Regions from separate parts of the Citricoccus alkalitolerans genome, predicted to be linked through region 3. Evidence: riboswitches for the same ligand, from Rfam matches in the RefSeq annotation. Region 3 holds a riboswitch; each other region holds the start of a gene.
What was found. Region 3 has a riboswitch for thiamine pyrophosphate ahead of ABD134_RS11285 (ECF transporter S component). Riboswitches for the same ligand answer to the same signal wherever they lie in the genome.
Positions count from the first base shown of each region.

Region 1 (4,644 bases), 730 kb from region 3:
CCGCTGGGCGTCATCCGGGTCCCAGACCAGCCAGGCTTTGCGGCCGTGGGGTTCGTCCTTCACACGTTCCAGCGCCTCGCGGCCGACGAAGTCATGGTCGAACTTCACCATGTGCCCGTAGCCGAGGTCCCACGGAGTACGGTAGTAGTCCTGCACGGCGTCCGGCCGGTAGCTGCCGGCCAGCACGACCCCGCGGCTCTCGAAGCCGGGGTCGGGCAGCCATTCGCGGTAGGGGCGCATGGAGTCTCCGGTGTAGATCGCTGGGACCGGCAGCGGGATCCAGCCGCTTTCCGCCAAGGTAGAGCCGTAGGCGATGGATCCGCCCTGCACCATGCCGAATTCCTCACCAGCCTTCAGGATCGCCTGGAGGAATTCCTCGCGGTGTTCCTCCGGCCCGAACATCTCCAGCCCCGTGTTCTCCGCCTCAGGCCAGACGGCCCCGGCCGCGCCGGGTCCACGGACCGGCAGGGCCGGCCCAGTGAGTTCGCCGTGGCCAGCCGGGGTTCCGACTAGATCCGGAGTTCGCCGCACGGTCACTGTGTTGATCCGGTCAGTCCGCGAACCCCGCCAGCACCTCCCGCACCACCGCACCCGGGTTCGCCGCCTCCATCAACGCACGGACCATCACGACGCCGGCCACGCCCGTTCCAGCAAGGGCGGCGGCATCGGCGGGGGTCACGTCCCCGGCTTCATCCGGCCGGTAGACGGCTGCCCAACCCTCTGAAGTGTCCAGCCAAACATCTCAGTTGCCCTGTCGAGCTGAGTCCGGTTGGCCGCTGCGGGCTCCTGTCGCGGGGATTCCCCGCGATCATGAGTTTTCCCCGTGATCATCGGCGGGAGATCTCACGATCACCGGGAATTGCGGGAAGCGGGAAGGGAGAGGCGCCAAAGCCCGCCAGCACCTCCCGCACCACCGCGCCCGGATCCTCCGCCTCCATCAACGCCCGCACCATCACGACGCCGGCCACGCCCGTCCCAGCCAACGCGGCAGCATCGGCCGGGGTCACGTCCCCGATCGCGACGATCGGCAGGGTGGTGGCGGCCACGAGCTCCCGGTAGCCGTCCACCCCGAGTGGTGGGCGGCCGGAGTCCTTGGTCGGCGTCAGGCGGAAAGGCCCGGCGCCGATGTAGTCGAGCATCTCGCGCTGGGCCTCTGCGGCGTGGACCAGCTCGAGGGTCCCGGTGGTCAGCCCGATGATGGCCTCCGGCCCCAGGAGGGCGCGGGCGTCGGCCACGGGCAGGTCGTCCTGTCCCAGGTGCACGCCGTGCACTGCGGCTCCCCGCAACCGGGCGGCCCACGCCACGTCCGGCCGGTCGTCCACCAGCACCCGGGTGGCCGGGCGGACGGCGTGCACCGCCTCGGCCACGGCACTGGTCAACTCCAGCAGTTCGGCCGCGGAGGCCTCCTTGGCCCGCACCTGCACCACACCGGCTCCGGCGGCCGCCGCTGCCGCGGCCACCTCCACGGTGCGCCGGCCAGTGCCGGAGGTGACCAGGTAGCAGCGCAGGTCGAGAGGATCCTGGGGTGCCCTCATGGGGCTAGAAGAAGTCACGCGGACATCCCTTCGCTAGTCCGAACTAGATCAGGTGCCACGGGTGTGATCTCAGCGCCGGACGGCGCACCCCGTGTCCAGGAGTCAGTGTAGGGCAGAGACCACACACCACCTCTTGCAGGACCGGCCCAGGGTTGAGTCACTCCGCAGAGCTACCGGACGTGCGCCCTCCGGGGTGACGATCCGCGGGCCCGTGCTCCGTAGCGTGCACTCCGCACGGCAACAACGCCGGAGACGAGGAGCCCCCATGCAACCCACACCCAGACCTGCATCCCCACCCGCGCCCCTGAGCCAGCCGCCGACGCCGTCGGTCCAGAAGACCCCGTTCTGGACCCGCCCGTCCGTGCGAGCCAGCACCATGGTGCTCGCTTTCGCTGCCCTGATGATCATCACCAATTCCGCCGCGTCCGCACTCGGCAGCCCGGCCGCCGCACTGCTGATCGGCCCCGCCCTCGGTGTCCTCGTGCTGTGGCTCTACTCCGCCGCCGTCCGCCGCATCGAGCAGCGTCCCGTCATCGAGCTCGCCCGGCCCACCGCTGCGAGACGGCTGCTCCTCGGCACGCTCGGCGGACTCACTCTGGCGGTCGTCTCCATCGGCCTCATCGCCGCCTTCGGCGGGTACGAGATCGTCGGCTGGGGAACACTCGCTGGAGCACTCACCGTCGTCGGGATGATGTTCGCCGTGGCCGTCGCCGAGGAGGTCCTCTTCCGCGGAGTGATCTTCCGACTCGTCCAGCATCGCTGGGGTACGTGGATGACCCTCGCGGCGTCCGCGCTCCTGTTCGGCCTCGTCCATCTCGTCAACCCCGGAGCCACCCTCTGGGGAGCCCTCACGCTCGCCGTCGAGGCAGGTCTCATGCTCGGCGCCGCCTATGTGGCCACGGGTTCGTTGTGGCTGCCCATCGGCCTCCACCTCGGGTGGAACATCACCACCGTCGCGATCTTCGGCACTATCGGCTCCGGAGGCGACGCGCGCGAAGCTCTCGTGGAGGCAGTGACTCCCGGCCCCGTCTGGCTCACCGGCGGCAGCTTCGGACCCGAAGCCAGCCTCATCTCCGTGGCGGTCTGCTCCATCGCCACCGTGCTCCTGCTGGTCTCCGCCCACCGAAACGGCCGGATCACCCGCCCTCAGAAACCCGTCAGTACCTCACGCACCGCGGCCCGCTGATCATCGGCCTCCCTCGGCGCCCACCCCGTCCAGCGCGTCGAGCAGGTGCATCCGGAAAGAGCCCGGCCCGGCGGCCCGCTCCGCGGCGAGTTCCCCGGCCACGTTCATCCACACCGTGGCGGCCAGCGCGGCCTCGAAGCCGTCCTCGGCCACCACCGAGCACGCCGCGGTCAGCGCCCCGAGCAGGCACCCCGTGCCGGTGACCCGGGTGAGCTGGGAGGTCCCGCGCGCCACCAGGGTGCTGCGGCCGGCGTCGAGCACCAGGTCTGTTGCCCCGGAGACCGCGACGGCTCCCCCGGTCCTCCGCACCACCTCCCGGGCTGCCTCGTCGGCGCCCGCCGGCGCCGAGAGAGAATCGGCACCGCGCCCGCCCGTACCGGAACCCACCAGGGCGAGTACCTCCGAGGCGTTGCCGCGTACCACCACGGGTCGCGAGTCCAGCAGCCGGCGAGCCAGGGGCGTGCGGACGGGGGCGAGGCCGATGGCGGTGGGATCGAGCACCCAGGGGCGGCCGTCCCGCACGGCGGCGGCCACGGTGGCGGGGATGCCGTCCATCGCGTCCGTGCTGAGGGTGCCGAGGTTGACCGCGAGCGCGTCGGCCACGGTGGTCACCACGGGCGCCTCGGCCTCCGTCTCGGTCATCATGGGGCGGGCGCCGGCGGCCAGCAGCCCGTCCGCCACGATCCCCATGGACACGGTGGCGGTGATGCAGTGCACCAGTGGCGCGCGCTCTCGCACCGCGGAGATCACGTGCGCGACGGCGGCCAGGTCCGGATCGTGTCCCAGGTCCGGTCCCAGCGGCGTCTGCGCGGCGTCCCGGGTCACGATCCCGGGGACAGGTGCGGCCACACGGCCGTCACCAGGCTCGCGATGACGACGGCCGCGCCAGCCGCGTACGGCCACCAGATCCCCGTGATCTCCGTGGTCTCCGGTGGGGCGGGATTCGCCGTGGGCCCCGCCCCGACCGCGCGGTCCGTTGCGGCCTCGGACACTCCTCGGCGCGAGGTGTCCCAGAGACTGGGCTTTGCGGCGTAGTAGGCCTCCGGGCCGGTCAGGGTAGCTGAGGACGCGGAATCCTCGGCCTCCGTGCCGGACGCGTCAGGATGACCGGGATGACCGGCGCCGCCGGGCTGGGAGCCGCCGGCGCGCCCCGGCTTCTGCCCGTCCGTCCAGCCGACCAGGCCCAGGTTGGACGGCAGGAGGATCGCCGCGGCGAAGATGACCAGGTAGAGGCCGATGAGGGCCAGGAGCAGCCCGAAGTACATATCCCCGACCCAGGTGCTGCCCAGCACCTCGGCGTCGACGGCGGCGGCGTACCGGTGCAGGCCACCGCGCCAGCGGCCCACCGGCCAGTAGTAGCCCGCCAGGCCCACGAGCATGAAGGCCGTCACGGCCACGGCCAGCCCCATGCCCACCCCGGCCCAGCGGTTCCTGCGCGGCGGGACGGGGCGCCCGGGCCATCCGATCCAGGCCACCATGTAGGCCAGGAATCCGAGGATGGCCGGCGCCATGACCACCAGGGTCCCGAGCATCAGCCCCAACCAGTGGCCGGCGGTCTCCGGGCCTCTCGAGGCATCCACGCTGCCGAGCCCGGTCACGCCCAGCATGGTCCGGACGAACCAGCCTCCCCAGAGCCACGAATAGCTGAGGAAGACCACCAGCCCCGCGAGCGCCCAGAGGAACCTCCGTCTCAGAAACCCCAGATAGACGTTCATGTGCTCCCTTCCTCCGCGTGACCGCCTGGACCCGACCGCATGGGGAGAGGTCCCCATCGCGCGGCCCGATGTCTTCGGCAACAATACCGAGGAGATGTCCTGTCCAGACAACGAGAGAGTGAGGCTTGCCGGACCATGACCACCTACGATCTGGACCCGGATGGGCTGCGCGGCGTCGCGACGTCCACCGCATCGGCCCTGGAGCCAT
Region 1 is NZ_BAAALH010000002.1:456,321-460,964, forward strand. It holds gene ABD134_RS07960 (hypothetical protein) at 1-531, opposite strand, end outside; gene ABD134_RS07965 (hypothetical protein) at 551-679, opposite strand; gene ABD134_RS07970 (thiamine phosphate synthase) at 828-1,553, opposite strand; TPP riboswitch at 1,544-1,637, opposite strand; gene ABD134_RS07975 (CPBP family intramembrane glutamic endopeptidase) at 1,801-2,721, shown strand; gene thiM (hydroxyethylthiazole kinase) at 2,722-3,570, opposite strand; gene ABD134_RS07985 (hypothetical protein) at 3,543-4,436, opposite strand; gene ABD134_RS07990 (DUF6507 family protein) at 4,572-4,644, shown strand, end outside.
Region 1: another riboswitch for thiamine pyrophosphate. It lies ahead of ABD134_RS07970 (thiamine phosphate synthase); the one in region 3 lies ahead of ABD134_RS11285 (ECF transporter S component).

Region 2 (4,644 bases), 310 kb from region 3:
CGGACCTCGACGGTGCGCCGATCGAGGTCCGTCGCGTCGAAGCGGTGCGGATCGGTGGTGGTCAGGTGGGAGGCGTCGGCGTCCGGGTCGGTCCCCGTCTCGCCGGTGACCAATTGAGCGGCGAGGCGAGCAGCCAAAGGGGTGAGCAGCACGCCGTGGCGGAAATAACCGGTCGAGACCACCAGGCCGGGGACGGGGTCCCCGTCGGGCGTACGGATGCGGCCGAGATAGGGAATGTCGTCCGGAGTGCCAGGCCGGGCTCGGGCCATGACCTCTGTCAGTTCCAGGTCACCCACGCTGGGCACGAGAGTCTGGGCGTCGCGCAACAGCCGAAACACGCCCCCGGTGTTGACTCCGGCCAGGCCGTCCTCGCGAGAGGTGGCTCCGATCACGACGGTGCCGTCGGCGCGCGGGACGAGGTAGACCGGCACACCGTGGACCAGTCCCCGGACGGTGCGTTCGAGTAGTCGCCGAGCGCCACTGGGAAGGCGGGCGCGAACGATGTCGCCATGCACCGGACGTAGCGGCAACCGGCAGGTAGCGGGCAGGCCGTTCAGCTCACGGGTTCCCAGGCCCGGGGCCAAGATCGTCTGGGCCGCAACCACGTCCTGCCCGTCGGCCAGGGCGACGCCGGTCACTGCTCCGCGTCTGTCCCGACGCAGCGCCCTCGCATGCTCGCAGACAAGGCGCACCGGCCCACCGTCCACGGCACCAGCGGGGCGCCGAGGGTCCACCTCTGGTTCGACCAGGATTGCCAGTAATCCAGTCACCAGTCGTCTTGGGTCAATCTGGTGGTCGGAGGGGATGCGGTACACCGCCGACAGTCGCGGCGTCAGCGCCGGTTCGAGGGAGCGGGCCGTACGGAGCGCCAGTGGCTCTACCTCCATGCCCTGACGTAGCTGCAACTGACGCAGGTCCGCCAGAGCCTGCCGGTCGGCGAAGTCCACGCCGCAGACCAGGGTCTCGGTGGAGTGGTATCCCACGGATTCTCCGGCCGCCTGCTCGACAGCCGCGGCGAAGACCGGGTACTCCGCAGCCGAAGCACTCATCAGGGAATAAAGAGATTCCTGCTGGTACTGGACTTCGCTGACCGGAGCCAACATTCCGGCGGCCGCCCGCGACGCCCCCGCTCCCGGAGCCGGGTCGATCAACGCGACGGAGCGACCGCGGCGGCGCAGCTCCCACGCGGTGGCCAAGCCAATCAGCCCAGCGCCCACGATGGCGACATCGACGGCCCCAGGGCGTGGACGGCCAGGACGATGCGCAGAAGTCACCCACATGTCCTTTCCTACGGCGGCATGACCCGCATCAGGTATGGTGGTCGGCGCTCGGGCCCTCTCAGCCCCGGAGGGGCTCCCACAGAACGCGCTGACTCTCATCAGCGTGTGCCCCATCATACCCCCGCCGTCGCCGTGGAAGCCGGACACGGTAATGTGGGCCGCTGCGCACCGCCCAGCCCCTCCACCGCACCGCCAAAGCAGAAGAGATCCCATGCACCGCACCCAGCACGCCGAATCTGCGCGTGCCCAGTGGGTGGACACCGCGAAGGGGATCTCGATCCTGCTGGTGGTCCTGCTGCACACCAGCCTCTGGCTGCGCCAGGCGGACATGGACCGGATTCCCGCGTTCAGCGCCCTGAACACCGCGTTCGAGGACCTGCGCATGCCGCTGTTCTTCGCCGTGTCCGGATTGTTCGCCGCGAAGTGGCTGACCGCGGGCTGGGGCGAGTTCCTCCGCACCAAGGCCTCCCTGCTGGCCTGGGTGTTCCTGCTGTGGCAGATCCCTGTGATCGCCTACCGGATCATCGGCGGGCACCTGCTGCCGGGCATGGTGCACACGGACCTGGGGTCGCAGCTGGAGACCTGGGCGTGGTCACCGCTGCGCGCCAACGCCGAACTGTGGTTCCTGTGGGCCCTGGTGCTGTTCCTGCTCGCCGGCCGCCTCCTGCGGACGATCCCCACCGGGTGGATGATCGGCTCGGCCGCGGCGCTGTCCATGGTGTGGTCCGGCGTGGTCTGGCCGGGTTCCACGGGGCTGGAGGGCGGTGAACTGCGGCACCTGGTGGGTACCGGCCTCTATGAGGCCCCCACGTATTTCCTCTTCTTCATCGCCGCCGCGCGCGGCAGCTCCTGGGTGCGCGACGGCGTCGCCCGGGTCCCCCAGACCGTGTGGGCCGCCGTCGCGGTCGGCTGGTTCGTGGCCTTCGCCTGGTTCGGGCTGCTCGAGGACCAGCGGGAGCAGCCGGGCGTCGTGTTCCTGTGCCAGGTCTGCGGGGTGCTCGGCGGGATCGCCCTCGCCGTGTCCCTGCAGCGGATTCGCCCGGCGGCCCACGCGCTGGCGTTCCTGGGCCGGCACACGCTGGAGGTGTACCTCTCCCACACCACGATCGTGGTCGCCTTGACCTGCGTGCTCTACCTGACCGGCTCCCCCCTGCTCACGGCCCCCTGGGCGGCGTGGACGGTGCTCGCCGTGGCGCTCACCGCGATCGGCGCGGGACTGCTGCTGGGCCGGGCCGCCCGGGGCACCTGGCTGCTGGAGACACCAGCGGCGCTGCGGCGGTGGTCGGCACCGCGATGGTGGCCGGGATCGTTGCGCCAAAGCCCTGCGTCCCCGGCCTCGCCAGCCTCGACGAGCTCATCGGCCACGACCAGCGTTCCCACCCCCTCGGACCACCAGGACTCGGCGGTGCCCGTCATAGGGCCGTGACCGCCACCGGTGGTTCACGTCCGGAGTGCTCGCTACAGTGGGCTGCACGTGATCGACGACAGGAGAACACCATGACTCCAGCACCCGAGACGAACACCGACCGCTACCCGGAGCACATCCCCGCGCAGCACCAGCAGCCGCCGGGCGTGCAGTCGCAGATGACTCCGCTGCCGGACTGCGGCGAGACCAGCTATCGGGGCTCCGGCAAGCTTCAGGGACGGGCCGCCATCATCACCGGCGGGGACAGTGGGATCGGCCGCGCTGTGGCCATCGCCTTCGCCCGCGAGGGCGCGGACGTCCTGATCGCCTACCTCAATGAGGACGAGGACGCGCAGGACACCGCGCGCTACGTCGAAGAGGCCGGACGCCGTGCCGTACTGGTCCCCGGCGACCTCTCTGATCCAGCGCACTGCCGCAGCGTGGTGCAGCGGGCCGTCGACGAGTTCGGCCGCCTGGACGTACTGGTGGCCAACGCCGCGTTCCAGATGAGCCACGAAAACCTCGAGGACATCTCGGACGAGGAGTTCGACCACACGTTCCGTCTCAACGTGGGCCACTACTTCTACCTGGCCAAGGCCGCGCTGCCGCACCTGAAGCCCGGAGCCTCCATCATCGGCACCTCCTCGGTGAACGCGGATTCTCCCAGCCCAACCCTGGCGCCGTACGCGGCGACCAAGTCGGCCATCGCCAACTTCTCCGCCTCCCTGGCGCAGCTGCTCGGACCGAAGGGCATCCGCGTGAACTCGGTCGCCCCGGGCCCGATCTGGACTCCGCTGATCCCGGCCACCCTGCCGGAGGAGCAGGTGCACGACTTCGGCCAGCAGGTGCCGCTCGGCCGCACGGGCCAGCCGGCCGAGCTGGCCCCGGTCTACGTGATGCTGGCCAGCGACGACGGCAGCTATGTCTCCGGGGCGCGCGTGGCCGTCACGGGCGGCTCGCCGATGCTGTGAGCGAGGACGCTGAGAGTGGAGATGCTGAGAGGGGACGCATGAACCTGGAGGACCGCCGGGACGGCTATGTCGACCTTCGCTCCTATGCCGCGATCGGCAACGGCCGGACGGTGGCCCTGGTGGCGCATGACGGTTCCGTGGACTGGTTCCCCGTGCCGGACCTGGATTCCTCCCCGGTCTTCGCCCGGCTGCTGGACGCGGACCACGGCGGTTGCATCGAACTCCACCCGGACCGCGAGGCCCTCGCCGCTGCCGGCGTGGACGTGACCACCGAACTGCAGATCCATCGGCAGTACGTCCAGGGCACTAATGTGCTCAGCACGACCTACCGCACCCCGGTGGGCTCCGTGCGGGTCACGGATTCCGTGAACATGGGCTCCACCGGCGCCCTGCCCTGGACAGAGCTCGCGCGCTGTGTGGAGGGCCTCGCCGGCGAGGTGCCGATGCGGTGGCGCGTGGTCCCGGGGACCATGCTGAACACCGCTTCCCCGTGGGTCCAGCAGACGGACCAGGGTCCGGTAGTCCGCGTGGGCGAGGTCTCCCTCGCGGTGCGCGGCGAGAACATCGGCGTGCACGACGCCGGCCCGCAGGCCATCTCCGGTCGGTTCGCCTCGGGTGAGGCGACCGAGCACCTGCTGGCCGTCGTCGGGACCTCGGCGGAGCCGCTGCGGTTGCCGGCGACCCACGCGATCCGCCGCAACGTGGACCTCAGCGTGGACCTGTGGCGGCGCTGGACCGACCTGCTGGAGTACGACGGGCCCTATGGGGATGAGGTGCGCCGCAGCGCGCTGGTGCTGAAGCTGCTTGAGCACGACCCCTCGGGGTCCATCGCGGCGGCCGCCACCACGTCCCTGCCGGAGAATCGCGAGGGCACCAAGAACTACGACTATCGCTTCGCCTGGATCCGTGATGCCACCTACACGCTGCACGCGCTCCTGAGGCTGGACGAGCAGGAGGACGTGCACGCCGCCGTCTCCTGGCTGCTGCG
Region 2 is NZ_BAAALH010000002.1:1,496,330-1,500,973, reverse strand. It holds gene thiO (glycine oxidase ThiO) at 1-1,280, opposite strand, end outside; TPP riboswitch at 1,269-1,370, opposite strand; gene ABD134_RS12735 (acyltransferase family protein) at 1,492-2,706, shown strand; gene ABD134_RS12730 (SDR family oxidoreductase) at 2,778-3,656, shown strand; gene ABD134_RS12725 (glycoside hydrolase family 15 protein) at 3,695-4,644, shown strand, end outside.
Region 2: another riboswitch for thiamine pyrophosphate. It lies ahead of thiO (glycine oxidase ThiO); the one in region 3 lies ahead of ABD134_RS11285 (ECF transporter S component).

Region 3 (4,644 bases):
CGGTTCCTGTGGCACGTGGTGACCGCCTCCATCTCGGTGGCCTGGGATGCGATCACTCAGGGGCCGAAGATCGTCAACTCCGTGGTGGCGGTCCCGCTGCGCAGCCACGATGACCTGATCGTCACGCTCACCGGTCATGCGCTGGCCCTGGTGCCCGGTTCCCTCGTCATCGACGTGGACCGGCCCAGCTCTACGCTATACCTGCACTGCCTGAACGTGGACAACGCGGAGGCGGTCGAGTCCTTTCGGGTCGAAGCCCTGAAGACTGAGGCCGCGATCATCCGGGCGATCGGTACGAAGGCGGACCTGGCCCTCGTGAAGGAGGGCGAGGCGCCGCACGCCGAGGCCCCTGCTGGCAGGAGGCCACGATGACGATGCTGGAATGGGCGGGGATCGTCTGCCTGATACTGCTGGGTGCGGGGGCCTTGGCAGCGATCTACCGGATCGTCCGCGGACCCTCGATCCTGGACCGGGCCATCGCCACGGACGTGCTGCTGATCGTCGTCTCGTCTGCTTTGTGCGTCGAGATGGCCGTGAACCACCACACGGACAACATCGTGTTCGTGGTGGTGGCCTCGGTGATCGGATTCGTGGGTTCGGTGACACTGTCCCGATTCGTGGCCGAGGCCAGGAAGGAGCCGAGCGAACGTGCTTGACCTCGACTGGATCCAGATCTCAGACGGAATCGCAGCCGTGCTGTTGGTCCTCGGGGCCTTGATGTCCACCGTGGCAGGGATCGGCCTGTTCCGGTTTCCGGACCAGCTCTCCCGCATGCACGCGGGCACGAAACCCCAAGTGCTGGGGCTGTTGCTGATGCTGATAGCCCTGGCCTTCGCCTGGCGGGCGTGGGTGTGGGTGCCCGTGCTGGTGCTGGCGTGGGTGCTGCAGATGCTCACCGCGCCGGTCTCCGCACACCTCGTGGGCCGGGCGGGTTACCGCACCAAGCACCTCAGACCGGAATACCACTTCGTGGACGAGCTCGCGGACGTGGTCGCCCGTCAGGACGACGCGGGCAGGCCGGCCGCAACGGCGCCCGACCAGCGGACCGTTCCGAAGGACGACCCTATGGACCAGCAGGGCCGCGACTGACGCGGCTGAATCGATCCGGCTGGGCCGCCTGAGCCGGGCCGTCGAGCACGGCCCGGCCCTCGCCGCCGGTGAGCTGGACCACTCCGGTGCCCGGCCGGCGTCGGGCCTCAGACCTCGGCGGCCCCGGCCCTGGATTTCGTGCGTGACTGGATGGCCTTCACGGCAGAGTTCGCGCCGCGCTTGGACGAGACCCGGATGATGGCGGAGATGCCCGCAGAGATGGTCGCGAAGGTGATGGCGCTCCACATGTTGGCCTCGGTGTCGTCCAGGTCCTTCGGGGCGTCATGGCCGGTGACCTTCCTCCAGGCGAACTCCACGACCTTGGTGCCGATGATGCCGCCGCCGATCGTGATGCCGGTAGCGATGAGCTTTTCCACGAGGGTGTTCACGGGTTCCTCCAGGACGTTGACGGTGGTCGTTGCGCGTTCGTTGCCAGCCTAACGGTTCACCGGGCGGGATGTGCCGTGTGTGGACTATGATGGGCGGACACTGTGAACGACAGGGGAGCACCTCCGGGTGCTGAGAGTGCGCCCAGCGCAGACCCTCGAACCTGCTCCGGCTAGCACCGGCGAAGGAAGTCGAGTTCTCTGACGGAACGTCAGAAGCCGTCCAGCAGCATCCGCGTGCGGGTGCTCGTGGCGTACCGTTCCGTCCCCCTCCTTGCATCCTTGAGGAGGAACACCACATGGTCTCCATGAAGACCGGCAACACCCCGCAACACCCTGACGCAACCCCCGGGCACGACGCCGGCCACGCGCCGTCCGCAGACATCGGCGCCACGACCGGCACCACGACCGGCAACGGCCGAGCATCCGGCAGCGCCGCCCCGAATCGGCGCTCCTGGCGGGTGGTGGACATCGTTGTGGCCGCCGTCATCGCGGTGGCCTCCGGCGTCATCTTCTGGGCCTGGAACCTGGCCTATGCCGGGTTGAGCCCCGCCTTCGCGGCCTTCCCGCCGTCCTCCGCCCTGGTGGCCGGGATGTGGCTGTTCCCGGCCGTGCTCGGTGGGCTCATCATCCGCAGGCCCGGGGCCGCGCTGTTCACCGAACTGGTGGCTGCGGCGGTATCTGCCCTGCTCGGCTCCCAGTTCGGCCTGACCGTCCTGGCCTCCGGCGTGGTCCAGGGCCTCGGACCGGAACTGATCCTGCTGGCGTTCCTCTACCGCCGCTTCACGCTACCCGTGGCGCTGCTCGCCGGCCTCGTCACGGGGATCTTCGGGGGCATCAATGACGCGTTCATCTTCAACTGGTTCCCCGAGTACACGCTGGACTGGAAGCTGATCTACGTGGGATTGGTAGGAGTCTCCGGGTTGGTGATCGCCGGACTGCTGTCCTGGCTGGCCACGCGCGGTCTTGCGGCCACGGGGGCCCTGTCCGCCCTGGCCTCCCGCCGTGCCCACCAGGAGCCGGTGGCCTGAACGGTGCCGGGAGCGCACATCACCGCCGCGGACTGGGGTTGGCGCCACGCCGGCCGGCCGGTTCCCGCCGTCGCGGGTCTGGACCTGGAGGTGCCGGCCGGGCAGAAGGTCCTGCTGGCTGGCCCTTCCGGCGCCGGCAAGTCCACCCTGCTCTACGCCCTTGCCGGAGTGCTGGACCCCGCTGACGAGTCCGAGGAGACCGGTTCCCTGTGGGTGGACGGCACCGTGTCGCGTGAGCTGCGCGGCCACGCCGGGCTGGTGCAGCAGGATCCCGAGACCCAGGTGATCCTGTCCCGCGTCGGTGATGATGCGGCGTTCGGCGCTGAGAACCTGCTGGTGCCGCGGGAGCAGATCTGGGACCGCGTCCTGGACGCCCTGGACGCCGTGGGGCTGGGAGAGGACCAGGGGATCTCCCTGGCCCGGGACACCTCGCGATTGTCCGGCGGACAGAAGCAGCGCCTGGCCCTCGCCGGGATTCTGGCGATGCGCCCGCCGTTGATCCTGCTGGACGAGCCCACCGCCAACCTGGATCCGTCCGGGGTGCTGGAGGTCCGCGACGCCGTGCTCGCCGTGGCCGGGCGGACCGGCGCGACCCTGCTCGTGGTCGAGCATCGCCTCGCCGTCTGGGCCGACCACGTGGACCGCATGCTCGTCCTGGAACCCGGCGGCGGGATCAGCCACGACGGCTCTCCGGGCGAGCTCCTCGCCCCGGGCCCCGTCCGGGACGAGCTGGCCGCCGCGGGCGTCTGGGTGCCTGGCCGTGTTCCAGCACCGACCACCCCCACCCCTCGCGACTGGAGGTCGAATTCGCACCGGAATGGGCCCGGCATCGGCCAAAATCGGGGCGATATTGACCTCCAGATGCAGGGGGGAGTGGAGGGCAGACACGGGACGACGCCGGCGCCCTCCGGTGCACTGTTGACCGCTCGTGGCCTGGCCGTCTCCAGGGAGCCCGTGAAACCGGGATGGCGCCGGCGCCTCGGTCCCACCCCGACGCCGGTCCAGCGGGACCTGGACCTGGAGCTGGGGGCCGGCGAGGCCGTCGTCGTGACCGGGGCCAACGGCAGTGGAAAATCCACGCTGCTGCTGACCCTGGCCGGTCTGATCCCCTCCCACGCGGGCACGCTCACCGCGGGGACCGCGCTCAAGGGGGAGCGGGCCGGCAACCTGCCGGACGATCCGCACCGGTGGAAGGCCGCCGACCTGGTCAGCCGGATCGGCACCGTCTTCCAGGAGCCCGAGCATCAGTTCGTCGCCACCACCGTGCGGGACGAGTTGCTGTTCGGTCCACGCCACGCCCGCGATCCCGAGACCGGGCAACGCCTGTTCACGGAGGAGCAGGCTGCCGCGCGGGCTGATGGGCTGCTGGCGGCGCTGAATCTGGAATCGCTGGCCGAGGTCAACCCGTTCACGCTCTCCGGCGGGGAGAAGCGGCGGCTGTCCGTCGCCACGGTACTGGCCGCCGGCCCCGACGTGGTGTTCCTCGACGAGCCGACGTTCGGCCAGGACGCCAACACGTGGGCCGTGCTCACGGGCTTGCTGCGCGGGCTGGTGGCCGAGGGCCGCTCGGTGCTGGCCGTGACCCATGATGCCGACTTCGCCGCCGCGCTCGACGCCCGGGTGGTCGAGCTGGAGGTGGCCGCGTGACGGTGCCTGTTGCCACTCTCAGGGCTCCCTCCCGGCCTGTGGCCGGCTCGGCCTTCGAGCGTGCCAACCCCCTGGCCAAGCTCGCGGCTCTGCTGCCGGTGACGGCGGTGCTGGTGGCGACGATGGATTGGGTGTCCTCCGGGATCGTCCTGGTGGCCGCCGTGGTCCTGTTGCCGTTGTCCGGGATCCGGGTCGGCGAGTTCTTCCGGCGGGCCTGGGTCCTGGTGGCGGCCGCGCTGGTGTCCGCGTGGGGCACGGCCCTGGTGGGGGAGGACTCCGGGCCCATGCTGTTCGAGGCGGGACCGGTGAGTATCTCGGAGGGCTCGGTCCTGGCCGGGTTGGCCACGGGGCTGCGCATCCTCGCAGTGGCGCTGCCCGGCGTGATGGTCTTCATCACCACCGACCCCACCGACCTGGCCGACGCCCTGTCACAACGATTGCGACTGCCCGCACGCTTCGTCCTCGGCTCCCTCGCGGCCTTCCGGCTGCTG
Region 3 is NZ_BAAALH010000002.1:1,183,234-1,187,877, forward strand. It holds gene ABD134_RS11265 (Na+/H+ antiporter subunit E) at 1-372, shown strand, start outside; gene ABD134_RS11270 (MrpF/PhaF family protein) at 369-656, shown strand; gene mnhG (monovalent cation/H(+) antiporter subunit G) at 718-1,089, shown strand; gene ABD134_RS11280 (DUF4235 domain-containing protein) at 1,197-1,478, opposite strand; TPP riboswitch at 1,580-1,683, shown strand; gene ABD134_RS11285 (ECF transporter S component) at 1,775-2,506, shown strand; gene ABD134_RS11290 (ABC transporter ATP-binding protein) at 2,510-4,153, shown strand; gene ABD134_RS11295 (energy-coupling factor transporter transmembrane component T family protein) at 4,156-4,644, shown strand, end outside.

Region 4 (4,644 bases), 720 kb from region 3:
TCGTGGACCAGGAAGTCGGCGTCCTGGCTGAGCCGGACCATGTTGGGAGTCTCGGCGGTGTCACCGGAGAAGGTGATCACGCCATAGTCGCTCTCGAAGCGGAACCCGAAGGCCGGGAACACCGGCAGATGCTCCACCAGGGTGGCCTTCACCCGCACGCGGTCGTCCTCGTAGATGGTGAACGGCTCCATGTCCGGAACAGGGTTGCGGTCCGGATCCGCCCGCGGGCGCCGGGGCAGCTCGATGTCCACGCCCTCGAAGAGGTCGTTGAGCGGGATCCGAGCCTCGTCCGTGGTGCGGAAGTTGATGTCATAGGCGTTGGCGCGCATCAGGTTGTCAATGACGTCCTTCATGCCAGTCTGCGGCGGGGAGACGACCGGCCGGATGTCCTTGGGCAGGCGGGCGCGGCCCGGACCCATGATCCCCACCCGGGAGGTGACGCCCTGCACCGGGGTGTCCCAGTTGTAGAGCATGTAGGCGCTCAGCTCGGAGATGTGGTCCGAGTGCAGGTGCGTGACGAACGCCTGACGCAGCTTGTTGCCCGTCAGGCCCGCCTCGACGGCCTGCCGCGGCATCCCCAGCCCGAAGTCCACCAGGTAGTGCAGCCCATCGACGACGACGGCGCTCGCGATCCCGTGCCGGGTCCCGCGGATCGCCGGTCCGGCAGCGGTTCCGAGGGTTACCAGGTGCATGCCGGTGTCCGGCACGTTCGCGGCCGTGGCCAGCACGGGTCCCGTGGCGGCGCTGGCGGCGCCCGCACTCAGGATCGGGGCGCTGAGGGCAGCGATGCCACCGGCGCCCAGGAGGGTGCGGCGGGGGACGTGCGAGGTGTGAGGTGTGGACGGCATGATTCCTCCGCGGGGTCGGTCCTGATCGCCGCGCGAGGAGTGAAATGTGATGTGGCTCACGCGACCGTCATCACTATGGATGAAGGTGCGTGGAGGCGCAAGGTCTTTGTGCGCGTGCTGGCCATCCATGGCGCGTCTCAGGCCGCATTCCGGCGCGCCCCGTGATGGGTAGACGCCGACTGGCTGAGCGCCAGCACCCGAGCTCGCAGCCGGACCATGCGGGTGGAGGTCGAGTGCCACGACCTCGGCTCGTAGTTCAACCAGGAGACCCTCAGGTGAGGGGTCAATGTAGGCCCTGGGTTGCGACTGGTAGCGGTGCGACCAGTCGTCCTGGGACGAGTCGTGGCTGCTGCAGTGTGCAGCAGGCTTGTGGCTGATGACCCGTCATCCTGTTGGGAGCGGATCGATGGTCCAGTTCGGCGAGGCGTTGTTCCCGTCGTACTCGGCCCACCCGTCGTGGTCCCACGGGGCTCCGGCAGGAGGGTCGGTGTCGTCCCAGCGCCACTGTCGCCAGTCGAGCGGTAGTCCGGAGCCGTACCGTCGTGCTGCGGCACCGAGGTGCCGGCCAGCGGGCGTGCGGTAGGACCACCAGTAGGAGGTTGCGTCCACGCCTCCCCAGGTGAAGGAGCGGCGGCTGAGCATCCTCTGTTCGATCAGCTCGTGGGCCTTCTCAGGCCAGCTCTCTGGTCGAGCGAAGGGCAGTATCGCCTGGGAGAGGATGTGGCTGTCGAGGTCAGCGGCGAGGAAGTAGAGCTGGTCGAGGTGCCGGTCGTCGTTCAACCTGCCATTGCCGTCTGTTCCGGACTGTCGTTGTGCTTCGATCTCTCGCTGCTTGCGGTACTTCTTAGCGACCTTTGCGGCACGTTCTTCCAGGTACTCCACCAGGGCGCCCATCAGCACGAGGCTCTTCGTTGAGGTAACCTTCGTGCCAAAGGACAAGTCCCGGCCATGCGCGGCGCCGTGCCGGGAGAGCTTGCCGTAGAAGCCGGTCAAAGCGACCTTCTCCTTGAATGGTTCTCGCACGATCGGCAAGTTCGTAGCGATGCCGGCCAGCGTTGAGTCGTCGAGGTAGGGATCGTTCGTGGAGTTGGAGAAGAACGTGGCGCCTGTGATGTCCCGCGTGAGCCCGTCGATCTGTGCGAGCGTGAGGAGCGTCGCTGCCGCGTAGTTGCCGGCCTTGTGGCACTTCACGGCCTGGTCGATGAGATTGCCGCGCTGGAACTGGAGCCGCTGGAACTGGTGGTCGACGTCCTTGCCGTACCGACGAAGGGGCACCGCGACGTTGCGGAGGAACACCTCGCTCTCAGTGTGCCACTGCTCGGTGACCAGGGCGTCAACCTCTGCGGGGTCGGCGCCGCGGCGAGCGAGCTTCACAATCTGCTCCGTGCCGAGCTGATGCCAAAGACCGTACGACGCCCACCCCAGCGGCGCGAGCACCTCGACCGAGCGGCCGAGCAGAGCCTCCCGAGACAGCGCAAAGTACGTCATCTCTCGATTGTCCCAAATCACACGACTCGGGCGATAACGACGCACTGACGTGCACTACCCAGGGAATCCGCGAGTTCCCGAGACGATCGGCGGAGACCGGAAACTGACCGGATCCTCCAAGGGGTCGCAGGTTCGAATGCGCAGACCCCCATAGGTGCGGGCCAGCGGGTCAACGCCGTCGAACGGAGCCTTGCGGGAACGGAATCGAAACTCTGGCATCTGCAACTCTTGCCCAGCGCACGGTTGAGAGCTCGCCAGTTCCGTTCGTGATGAGGGCTCTGGCGCGGGATTCGAGGGAGCCTTGGATGCGACTACTACTAGCGGATTTGACGTGAAGCAAGTGTCCCGCCAAGCCCAGTTGTTTTGCCTCTACCAGTAGCCCCGATTTCCAGCGGTCTACACTGATCGTCCTCGTCACTGAGCAGCTGGTCAAAAACTCTGACGTAAGTTTGGGCAGGCTGACCTTACTCTCGCCGTTGACCAGAGAAGTTATGTTGGTGTGTGGTCGCTAAGTCAGTCCGCCCTTGCCTCGCCCTTGGTGTCGCGCCCGGTGTCGCACTGATTTGAGCGCGAACCTACCGACGGCCCAATGGTGACTTGCCCTACACTGGCTCGTGGACACGGGGTGCGCCGACCGGCGCTGAGATAACACCCGTGGAACCTGATCTAGTTCGAACTAGCGAAGGGATGTCCGCGTGACTTCTTCTTGCCATACCCAGAATTCCTCTGTTCCCTGCGTGCTCTCGATCGCTGGGACCGATCCGACCGGAGGCGCCGGCACTGCCGCAGACCTCAAGTCGATCACCGCGGCCGGCGGCTACGGCATGGCCGTCGTGACCACCTTGGTCGCCCAGAACACCCACGGCGTGCGAGACGTCCACGTCCCGCCCACGGAGTTTCTCGCCACCCAGCTGACCGCCGTCAGTGACGACGTCACCCTGGACGCGGTGAAGACCGGCATGCTCGGTACCGCTGACATCATCGCCACGGTCGCCGCCTGGCTCGACCAGAATCCGCCGAGCATCCTCGTGGTGGACCCGGTCATGATCGCCACCAGCGGGGACCGCCTCCTGCAGCCCGAGGCCGAGCAGGCGATGGTCGCCTTCTGCCGCCGCGCCACCGTGGTCACTCCCAATATCGACGAGCTCGCCGTCCTCACCGGCCAGCCCCGCGCGACCACTGAGGACGAGGCGCTCGACCAGGCTGGCCGCTGGTCCGCCGAGACGGGCGTGGCCGTCGTCGTGAAGACCGGGCACCTGGACGGCAAGCGAGTCACCAACACCTGGGTCGGCCCGGACGGCACCCGCATCGCCGTACCCTCCACCCGCGTGGACACCACCAGCACCCACGGCACCGGCTGCTCCCTGTCATCCGCCCTGGCCACACGCCTCGGCCGCGGAGACACCCCGGAAGCCGCACTGACCTGGGCCACTGGCTGGCTACACGAGGCCATCCTCCACGGAGCAGCCCTGCAGGTCGGCTCCGGCCACGGCCCCGTGGATCACGCGCACCGCTCCCGCCGGCTGCAGGCTGCCGGCGCTGCCAATCCTTGGTTGGCCCACGACGCCGTCCCGCCCGTTCTCGAGGCCCCTCAGGACTTGGATGCCCCGCGGGATCCCGACGCCCAGCGCGGCCGGACTCTCACGACGGAGACGCCAGCCGACGTCGTTCAGACCGTGCCTTCTGTTGCCCCCGCTGTTACACCGGTCGGTCCCTGGACTGCAGCCCTCTGGGAAGCTGGCGCGGAGACGACGGCAGCCATCGGGGCGTCGGACTTCGTGCAAGCCCTGGTGGACGGCAGCCTGTCCGAGGCTGATTTCACCTTCTACCTGGCCCAGGACGCGCTCTATCTGAACCGTTATGCCCGGGCCCTGGCTGCCCTCGCCGCGCGTTCTGCCAGCACCGAGTCGCAGCAGTTCTGGTCCCAGGCCTCCACCGGGGCCATCACCGAGGAGGCCGACCTGCACCGGACGTGGATGGCCACCCGGCCCGAGTCCGCCCGCACCACCGCCAGCCCCGTGACCAGCGCCTACACGGACTTCCTCCTCGCCACCACCCTCGGCGAGGACCGGGCCGTGGGGGTCGCCGCGGTGCTGCCGTGCTTCTGGCTCTACGCCCAGGTGGGCGGCGGGATCCCGGACGTCCCAGCTGATCACCCCTATGCCGCCTGGCTGGACACCTACCGGGACCCCGCCTTCGTCACCGCCGTGCAAGGGGCCCTGGAGCAGGTGGAGCTGGAGCTCGCCGGTGCCAGCCCGTCCGTGCGGGCTGCCGCGGCCCGGGCGTACCTGATCGCCTGCCGGCACGA
Region 4 is NZ_BAAALH010000002.1:465,642-470,285, reverse strand. It holds gene ABD134_RS08020 (MBL fold metallo-hydrolase) at 1-848, opposite strand, end outside; gene ABD134_RS08015 (hypothetical protein) at 1,233-2,336, opposite strand; TPP riboswitch at 2,948-3,041, shown strand; gene ABD134_RS08010 (bifunctional hydroxymethylpyrimidine kinase/phosphomethylpyrimidine kinase) at 3,032-4,644, shown strand, end outside.
Region 4: another riboswitch for thiamine pyrophosphate. It lies ahead of ABD134_RS08010 (bifunctional hydroxymethylpyrimidine kinase/phosphomethylpyrimidine kinase); the one in region 3 lies ahead of ABD134_RS11285 (ECF transporter S component).